DNA from 4 places in the Streptomyces sp. NPDC047085 genome. Region 1 is predicted to be linked to each of the others. Evidence: riboswitches for the same ligand, from Rfam matches in the RefSeq annotation. Region 1 holds a riboswitch; each other region holds the start of a gene.

What was found. Region 1 has a riboswitch for cyclic di-AMP ahead of ABZ865_RS41085 (M23 family metallopeptidase). Riboswitches for the same ligand answer to the same signal wherever they lie in the genome.
Positions count from the first base shown of each region.
Region 2: another riboswitch for cyclic di-AMP. It lies ahead of ABZ865_RS36060 (M23 family metallopeptidase); the one in region 1 lies ahead of ABZ865_RS41085 (M23 family metallopeptidase).
Region 3: another riboswitch for cyclic di-AMP. It lies ahead of ABZ865_RS38315 (transglycosylase SLT domain-containing protein); the one in region 1 lies ahead of ABZ865_RS41085 (M23 family metallopeptidase).
Region 4: another riboswitch for cyclic di-AMP. It lies ahead of ABZ865_RS20860 (transglycosylase family protein); the one in region 1 lies ahead of ABZ865_RS41085 (M23 family metallopeptidase).

Region 1 covers NZ_JBEYUW010000023.1:29,452-31,642, reverse strand. The annotation lists gene ABZ865_RS41085 (M23 family metallopeptidase) at 29-1,072, opposite strand; cyclic di-AMP (ydaO/yuaA leader) riboswitch at 1,080-1,247, opposite strand; gene ABZ865_RS41080 (PP2C family protein-serine/threonine phosphatase) at 1,511-2,191, opposite strand, start outside.
Region 2 covers NZ_JBEYUW010000015.1:90,872-93,062, forward strand. The annotation lists gene ABZ865_RS36060 (M23 family metallopeptidase) at 233-988, opposite strand; cyclic di-AMP (ydaO/yuaA leader) riboswitch at 1,001-1,165, opposite strand; gene ABZ865_RS36065 (pitrilysin family protein) at 1,453-2,191, opposite strand, start outside.
Region 3 covers NZ_JBEYUW010000018.1:10,259-12,449, reverse strand. The annotation lists gene ABZ865_RS38320 (HAD family hydrolase) at 1-384, shown strand, start outside; gene ABZ865_RS38315 (transglycosylase SLT domain-containing protein) at 426-911, opposite strand; cyclic di-AMP (ydaO/yuaA leader) riboswitch at 914-1,144, opposite strand; gene ABZ865_RS38310 (polyprenyl synthetase family protein) at 1,787-2,191, shown strand, end outside.
Region 4 covers NZ_JBEYUW010000005.1:477,230-479,420, reverse strand. The annotation lists gene eno (phosphopyruvate hydratase) at 1-345, opposite strand, end outside; gene ABZ865_RS20860 (transglycosylase family protein) at 675-1,358, opposite strand; cyclic di-AMP (ydaO/yuaA leader) riboswitch at 1,363-1,535, opposite strand; gene ABZ865_RS20855 (transglycosylase family protein) at 1,719-2,191, opposite strand, start outside.

The DNA of each region.
Region 1 (2,191 bases):
TGTGGGGGGTGGATCAGAGACCGACCGCTCAGGGCGTGAGGCCCTTGCCGCGCAGCCACGCCATCGGGTCGATGCCGGTGGACTGGCCGTTCGGGTGGACCTCCAGGTGGAGGTGCGGGCCGGTGACGTTGCCGGTGGCGCCGACGCGGCCGATGACCTCGCCGGTGGTGACCTTCTGGCCGACGGAGACGCTGATCGAGGACTGGTGGCAGAACCACAGCTCGGTGCCGTCGTCGAGGGTGAGGATGGTGCGGTAGCCGTAGGAGCCGGCCCAGCCCGCCTCGGTGATCGTGCCGCTGTGGATGGCCTTGATCAGCGTGCCGGTGGGCGCGGCGAAGTCGAGGCCGGTGTGGTAGCCGGAGGACCACATCGAGCCGGCCTGGCCGAAGGTCGAGGTGATCGTGTACGAGGAGGTCGGCAGCGCGTACTGCTTGGCCAGCTCGGCCAGGCGCGCCTCTTCGGCCTTCCTCTTGGCCTCGGCCTCCGCCTTCTCCTTGGCGGCGGCGGCCTTGGCCTCGGCTTCCTTCTGCGCCTTGGCGGCCGCGTCGGCGGCGGCCTTCTCCGCGGCGGCAGCGGCGGCCGCGGCGGCCTTGGTCTCGGCCTTGCTCTGCTGCTGCTCGGCCTGGGCCATGATCCGGTTGCGCAGGGCCTCGCCGGCGTCGGCGCCCTTGGCGCTGTCGGCGGAGGTCACGCCGACGTTGCTGAGGGAGGCGGTGGTGGCCTTGGGCGCGTTCGACGAGTCGTCGTCGAACAGGTGGCCGACGGAGTCCACGGAGGGCAGGTCGGGCAGCGAGATGGACACCGGCGGCTTGCCGGTGTTGGCGCTGGCCATGCCGCCCGCGCCGACGGCAGCGATGACGCCGACGCCGAGGACGGTGGAGCTGCGGGCGAGTCCGCCGCCGCGCTGCTTGGAGACGCGGTGCCGGCCGCGTACCGGGCGGATGGAGTCCTCGGTGGGGTTCCACTCCTCCCAGGGGCCCTCCTCGGCACGGTAGGCGCCGTAGCCGAAGGTCTCGGATTCGCGCTGAGCGGGCACGAACGGGGCTTCTGGGGCAGGCCGGTTGGACGCCACGCGGGCGTACTCCTTTCCTTCCTCCGCCTACCGGGTTAGCTGACGGGTTCGGAGCAGGAAGGTCTCCTACGCGCGTATACCAGTCGTGGACTCAAGAGTTCACGACGGCGTCCGCGTGATTCACCCCAAGGTGGTGGTTCCCCGGTTCCCTTGCGGGATTCGGCGCGTGCGCACGGAGCCGCCTCTTGTGACGGCTGGGACGACCGCGCTGCGTTATCGAACGTTAATAGACCCAGGTGCCAGATTCCAAGCCGTTCGGCTTGATCATTAACGTTCATCGGGGTGGATATACGCGCCAGGACCGGTGGAAAACGGGCGACTTGACCAGCATTCAGGAGTCACAAGGGTTTTGATGGTGACTCAGATGTTATGCGGAGGGCTGTCGTCCGGTCACCATGAGTGATAACGAGCCCGTCGGTGCGTATGGGCGTACGGCGGTCACGGGCGCCGTACGGCCAGCAGCGCCATGTCGTCCGACATCCCGCCGCCGGAGTGCCGCCGCACCTCCGCGGCGAGGCGGCCGAGCAGGGTGCCGGGGTCCGGGAAGCCGCGTCCGGCGAGCCGGCGCGTGGGGTCGTAGAACCGGCCGTGCACGTCCCGGGCCTCCGACAGACCGTCGGTGTAGAGCAGCAGGGTGGCGCCGCCCGGGAAGCCGGTCTCGGTCGCGCGGTCGGGCCAACGGCCCAACTCGCCCATGCCGAGCGGCAGGGCGGGCTCGGCCGCCGCGACGGCGCGCAGGGTGCCGTCGGCGTGCAGCATCAGCGGCGGCGGATGGCCGCGGTTGAGGATGCGGGCGACGCCGTCGTCGTGCGGGAGTTCGGCGAGGACGGCGGTGGTGAAGCCCTCGAAGGCGTCGATCCCCTCCCGCCGGGTGCCCTCGCGGGCCAGCGCCCGCTCCAGCCGCCCGGCCACCGCCTCCAGCGTGGCCTCCTGCTCGGCCGCCTCACGGAACGCCCCGATCACCACGGCCACGGCGGCGACCGCGCTCATGCCCTTGCCGCGCACGTCCCCGACGATCAGCCGGACGCCGTGCGGACTGTCCTGGACCGCGTACAGATCGCCGCCGATGAACGCGTCCTCCTGGGCCGCCTCGTACCGCGCGGCGATGTCGAAGCCGCC
Region 2 (2,191 bases), on a different contig from region 1:
CCGACCTCCGTCTTAATCCCCGTGAAACGTCGACGATGGACGTGTGTTCCGTGACTCTATTGCAATGAGCCGGAATTTCCGACGGCGGGCCGGAATCCATGGATATTTTTTGGACAACGGGTACGGCGGGCTCACAGAAAAACGGCGAAAGCCCCGGCGCGTGAGCCGGGGCTTTCGGATGCTTCGGATGCTTCGGATGCTTCGGATGCTTCGGATGCCGTGCGCGCGGGCGTCAGACGTTCACGCCGTGCTTGCGGAGGTAGGCGACGGGGTCGACGTCCGAGCCGTACTCGGGGGTCGTACGCGCTTCGAAGTGCAGGTGCGGGCCGGTGACGTTGCCGGTCGCGCCGGACAGGCCGATCTGCTGGCCCGGGGTGACCTGCTGGCCCACGGTGACGCCGATGGACGACAGGTGGCCGTACTGGGTGTACATGCCGTCGGCCATCCGGATCACGATCTGGTTGCCGTACGCCCCGCCCCAGCCGGTGGACACGACGGTGCCGGAGCCGGCCGCGTGGACGGGCGTCCCACTGGCCGCGTGGAAGTCGATGCCGGTGTGGGAACCGGAGGACCACAGGGAGCTGCTCGCCATGTAGCCGGTGGAGACGTACGAGTGCGCGATCGGGGCGACGAAGGCGTTCAGGCGCTCGCGCTCCGCCGCACGGGCGGCGCGGGCCTTTGCCTCACGCTCCTCCTTCACGCGCTCGGCGGCGGCCTTGGCCGCGGCCTCCTCGGCCTCCTTGCGCTCGGCGGTGGCCTTCTGGGCGGCCGCCTGCGCGTCGATCTCCTCGGCCAGCGTGTCGCTGACGGTGATGACGGGAGTGAGACCGGTCTGCTCGACGGAGTTCTCCGCGGCGACCGCAGGCGATGCCGCGAGGGTGCCGACGACGCCTGAGGTGGTGAGGGCCGCGATGCCGGCCGCCTGAGCGGTGGTGCGCTTGACCCGGCCGGGCTTGCGGTGCTTCCCGGTGGCGCACATGAACGCCATGAAGTGGCTGGTCCTTTCCTTCCCTCTCGCCTACCGGGTTAGCTGACGGGTTCGGAGCAGGAAGGTCTCCTACGGACCCCCTCGCTCGCGCGCGGGCGTCCGATTCACCCCAGGGACTGCGGTTGGGTCCCCGGCTCCCCTGGCTCGCGCCGTACGGGGACTCGGCGATGACTGTCCGGTGCCGCGGGCGCGGCGCACTGCCTGACGGACAGCCCGAAAGACGCTACGGGCGGCGGCTCGCGATCCCCAAACGGATCCGGGCTTTTGTAGCGCATCCCACAGGGCAGACAGGCAACCTCCGCCTCAATCCGGACATCTGGGGACCGGGGCTTCGGCATGGCCGGGAACGGCAAGGGCCCTGACGACCCGTCGGTCGCCAGGGCCCCACGCGCGCGTACGGCTGCCGCCTCGCGCTTCGGTCCCTAATCGGCAGTCCCTGATCGGAAGTCCCTGACCGGCAGTTCCTAATCGGCTGCCACGACGGTGACTTCACCGATGCCGAGCGCCTCGACCGGCGCCTTGATCTGGGCGGCGTCACCGACGAGGACGGTCACCATGCGGTCCACCGGGAAGGCGTTGACGACCGCCGCGGTGGCCTCCACGGTGCCGGTGGCGGCGAGCCGCTGGTACAGATGCGCCTGGAAGTCGTCGGGCAGGTGCTGCTCGACCTGGTCGGCCAGCGTGCTCGCGACGGCCGCCGCGGTCTCGTACTTCAGCGGCGCCACCCCGACGAGGTTCTGCACGGCGACGTCCCGCTCGGCGTCGGTCAGGCCCTCCGCGGCGAGTGTGCGCAGCACCGTCCACAGGTCCTGGAGCGCGGGGCCGGTGTTCGGGGTGTCCACGGAGCCGCTGATGGCGAGCATCGCGGCGCCGGTGCCGTCCGGTGCGGAGCGCAGGACCTGCCCGAAGGCGCGCACGCCGTAGGTGTAGCCCTTCTCCTCGCGCAGGACGCGGTCCAGGCGGGAGGTGAGGGTGCCGCCGAGGCAGTAGGTGCCGAGCACCTGGGCGGGCCACACCTGGTCGTGCCGGTCGGGTCCGATCCGGCCGATGAGCAGCTGCGTCTGGACGGCGCCGGGCCGGTCGACGATGACGACGCGGCCGGTGTCGTCGGCGGACACGGGAGGCACCGGACGCGGCTGCCCGGGGGTGCCGGTCCAGGCGCCCAGGGTGTCGCCGAGCAGCGCGTCCAGGTCGGTGCCGGTG
Region 3 (2,191 bases), on a different contig from region 1:
GACCTGTGGTGCGAGCCCATCAGCAAGGTGCTGCTGCGCCACCACTCACTGTCCGACGACGAGTTGGCGGCGACCGCGCGCGCGGTGGTGGGTTCGCTCGCGACGGTCACGATGTCGGGGCCGGGAACCGTGGAGCTCCAGCCGTGCGGTGTCACCAAGGCGACGGGGCTGGCGCTGGCCGCCGAGTACCTGGGGATCGAGGCCGAGCGGGCCCTCGCCTTCGGCGACATGCCCAACGACATCCCCATGTTCGACTGGGCGGGACGCGGTGTCGCCATGGCCAACGCGCACCCCGAACTCAAGGCCGTCGCCGACGAGGTCACGAAGTCGAACGAGGACGACGGCATCGCCGTCGTCCTCGAAAGACTGTTCCCGGCCGGCTGACCGGATCTCAGCAGGGCCTGCCGCGCGTGTGGACCGGTGGATCAGTAGGCGCCGAAGACGTTGTCGATCGACCCGTAGCGGGCGGCCGCGTAGTTGCAGGCGGCCGTGATGTTCGCGACCGGGTCGTAGATGTCGAAGGACGTGCCGGCCACGTGGTACGTGTTGAACGTGGGGTCGATGACCTGGAGCAGGCCCTTGGACGGGATGCCCTTGGCGGCGTTGGAGTCCCAGAGGTTGATGGCCCGCGGGTTGCCCGACGACTCGCGGATGATGTTGCGGTGGATGCCGTTGTAGGTGCCCGGGATCTTCTTCTCGGCCATGATCGCGAGCGACTCGCGGATCCAGCCGTCGAGGTTGTTCGGGTACCCGGCCAGGGTGGTGCCGGTCGTGGTGGTGGAACCGGCGGCGGAGGCGCTGGTGGCCCCGATGAGCGGCAGGGCGAGCACGGCGGCGCCGGTGCCGACGACGGTGAGCGTGCGGAAGAGGCGGGACGAGCGGGCGCGGCGGGGCTGAGCGGCAGCAGGCATGGCTTTTTCCTCTCCGTCGCCTGCGAGGTGAGCTGTCGGGTTCGGGCGGGGAGGTGCCCGGCCGCGCCACCAGGCCCGTTGGGCTCTGGAGGAGGCGCGACTTCACCCCGAGCCGTTCCGGTGCGACACGTGTCGACCGGTCTGGCGGCTTACCTGGGTCCCCCGCTCCTGCCGTACGAAATGAGTTCGTCGATGGGTGGTGTCAGACGCGGCAGGATTCGGCGTTCGTCTGACGGCCCGGAACGTATGCGACAGCACATGTCCGGAACAAGTACCGGATTCACAAGAAGGCCTAGTTGACCTTGATCTATGCCGATTTGGGTACTTGATCCTTTGCGGTTGCCAATCCTCAACTGCCCGACAGGCAAGGCGAGAAGGGTGGCCGGGCCGGTGTGGCCGCCAGGGAGGGTGAGTGACCCAATTCACGTAACGGCAAATTACGCAAAATCAGACATGGGGGATTAGTTGGATTCGCTCTTAATGGGGCCATTGGTGGGTTTAAGTCCCCTCGGGCCCGGAACCTCTGAGGCGGCGCCCTTCGTTGAAGAGGGGTGAGGTGGCTCCGGGGTTGCCTCCGGGGCCGCCTCTGGGGGTGCGCTCGACCTCACGTTCGGGACTGCCTGCGGGTTGTCGAACGCGCATCCGGTCGGCGTGTATTCCGGCGACAGGGGGCGCGCCTTCCCGTTAAGTAAGGAAATGTCCGTTCTTATCGGATGGTGGAGAACATCACGTCCGTGATGCCGATACCGCCCGGGCTGGACCGGTGGGTGCTATCGGTGATCGAAAGGGGACCGGATACGCTGAGTCGAGTGATGGCAACGACCTATCGACAAACCGTGTAATCGCCAGCAGGCACCAGCAGACAGGAGACCCTCGTGACCGTCGTCGGGCCGTTCGGGCTGAGCGTGCGGGACCAGGCTCTGGAAGCCGATGTCCAGGCCGGATTGGCGGCTGTCGAGGAAGGCTTGCTCGCGGCCACCAAGAGCGAGGTCCCGTTCATCACGGAGGCCGCGCAGCACCTGGTTCGAGCCGGCGGGAAGCGGTTCCGGCCGCTGCTCGTGATGCTCGCGGCCCAGTTCGGCGACCCCTACGCGCCGCGCGTCGTGCCGTCGGCCGTGGTCGTGGAGCTGACCCACCTGGCCACGCTGTATCACGACGACGTCATGGACGAGGCGGCCGTGCGGCGCGGTGTGGACAGCGCCAACACCCGCTGGGGCAACTCCGTCGCGGTCCTCACCGGCGATTTCCTCTTCGCCCGCGCCTCCCAGATACTCGCCGAC
Region 4 (2,191 bases), on a different contig from region 1:
GCCCAGGATGGCGTTGGCGCCGAGGGAGCCCTTGTTGTCGGTGGCGTCCAGGTCGAACATCGCCTGGTCGATCAGGCGCTGCTCGGTGGCGTCGTAGCCGACCAGCTCCGGGCCGATCTGCTCGATGACGGCGAGAACGGCCTTCTCGACGCCCTTGCCCTGGTAGCGGTTGGGGTCACCGTCGCGCAGCTCGATGGCCTCGAAGGCGCCGGTGGAGGCGCCGGACGGGACGGCGGCACGACCCGTGCTGCCGTCGTCGAGGCCGACCTCGACCTCGACCGTGGGGTTGCCTCGGGAGTCCAGGATTTCCCGGGCTACGACGACGTCGATGGACGGCACGAGCATCTCCTTCTTGGATGTGACGCTGGAAGTGCGGGGCTTTGTGCCTTACGGCTGTGCCTTGCGACTAGAGCCTAACCGTCCCAGGGGCGTCGGCCACCGACCGACCGTCCCGTGGACAGGGAGAGACAGGGCGAGACAGGGAGACGGTACCCATTGTTCCCGCCCGGAACAAAGGGGGACCGGGAAAGGCGCAGAAAAAAGCCCCGCCCCGGTGCGTACGGGGGAACACGCACCAGGGCGGGGGGCCCGTGGGGACGGGGGGTGACCCTCACGGGGGCTCTATCGGGGGAAGTCGCCGTGAGGACGCTGTGGCCGGGCCGGCCGGCCGCGCCTTACTTCAGGTGCAGCTGCTGGCCGGGGTAGATCAGGTCGGCGTCCTCGACGATGTCCTTGTTCAGCTCGAAGAGGGTCTTCCAGCCGCCCTTGACGTTGTGCTTCTCGGCGATGGTGCCGAGGGTGTCGCCCTTGACGACCTTGTACTCGCCGTCACCCTTCTTGACCTTCTTGCCGGTCGGGGTGGTGACGGTCTTGCTCGGGGCCGGGCGGGTCGCCGAGCGGGAGGCGGCCTGCTGGTCGGTGGAGCGGGTGGTGGTGCTGCTCGAAGAGGTGGTCTTCGAGGAGGGGGCGGCGGTGCCGCTGTACGGGGTGCTCGACAGGCCCGTGCCGCAGACCGGCCAGGCGCCCTTGCCCTGGGCGGCGAGGACCTTCTCGGCCACGGTGATCTGCTGCTGCTTGGTGGCCAGGTCGGCGCGGGAGGCGTAGGCCGTGCCGCCGTAGGCGGCCCAGGTGGAGGCGGAGAACTGCAGACCGCCGTAGTAGCCGTTGCCGGTGTTGATGGACCAGTTGCCGCCGGACTCGCACTGGGCGACCTTGTCCCACTCGGAGGCGGTGGCGGCGGAGGCGTTGCCGGCCGCCATCAGCGGGGCGGCGACGACGGCGCCGGTGACACCGACGAGCGCGATGGCGCGGGTGGCCTTGAACGGACGACGGTGCTTGCCCTTGCCGGAAAACAGCATGGATCGATCCCCTCACCGACGCCTGCGAGGTGAGCTGTCGGGTTCGGGCCGGTTGAGTTGCCCGGCCACTCCTCCCTCGTGGGAGGCGTGGCTTCACCCCAAGCCGGTCGCGGCATCAACTGCCGGATCCGGCGCTTACCTTGGGTCCCCCGCTCCTGCCTACGGCGCGTGACGCGTCGACTGTTCCCGGGCAACCGCTGGCAGGATTCGGCGTTGCGAGTGCCGGGGCTCGTGGTGACGAGCGGTCCCGACCGTAGACATGCGCTCGGCGGAATTTCAAAGACGATCAGGGCTTCTGAGACTCATCCCACACTTTCACCAAACCGGACATTAGCCCTGAAAGCGGGGCGTCAACTCCCGCTACTCCGCGCCCGCTTCGGAACCGACGTCCAGGGTCTGACCGGGGGCGATGTGGTCCGGGTCGGCGCCAATGGCCTTCTTGTTCTGGCTGTAGAGCGCGTGCCATCCGCCGTCGACGTCAAGGGAGTCGGCGATGGAGGCGAGGGAGTCGCCTTCACGGACCGTGTAGGTACCCGCGTCACGGGAGGCGTGACGGCCCGAGGAACGGGTGTCCTGACCGCTTGTCAGGCTTTCGTCCGCACTGCCGCCCCGGTGACGTCCGCCACTGCTGAGCGCACCGGTGTCGACCAGGCTCCAAGAGCCGCCGGTCTGCCACGAATTGTCCGAGTCGTCGACCGCGGGGTCCGGGGCGGCCGAAACGCCACTCCCCTGCGTGGGCTCGGAGTCGGGCAAGGCGGACTTGTCGGACTTGGGAGCATTCGCACCCTCGTCGGAGCCGGCGGAGTCGGCGGAACCGGAGCCCTCGCTCGCGC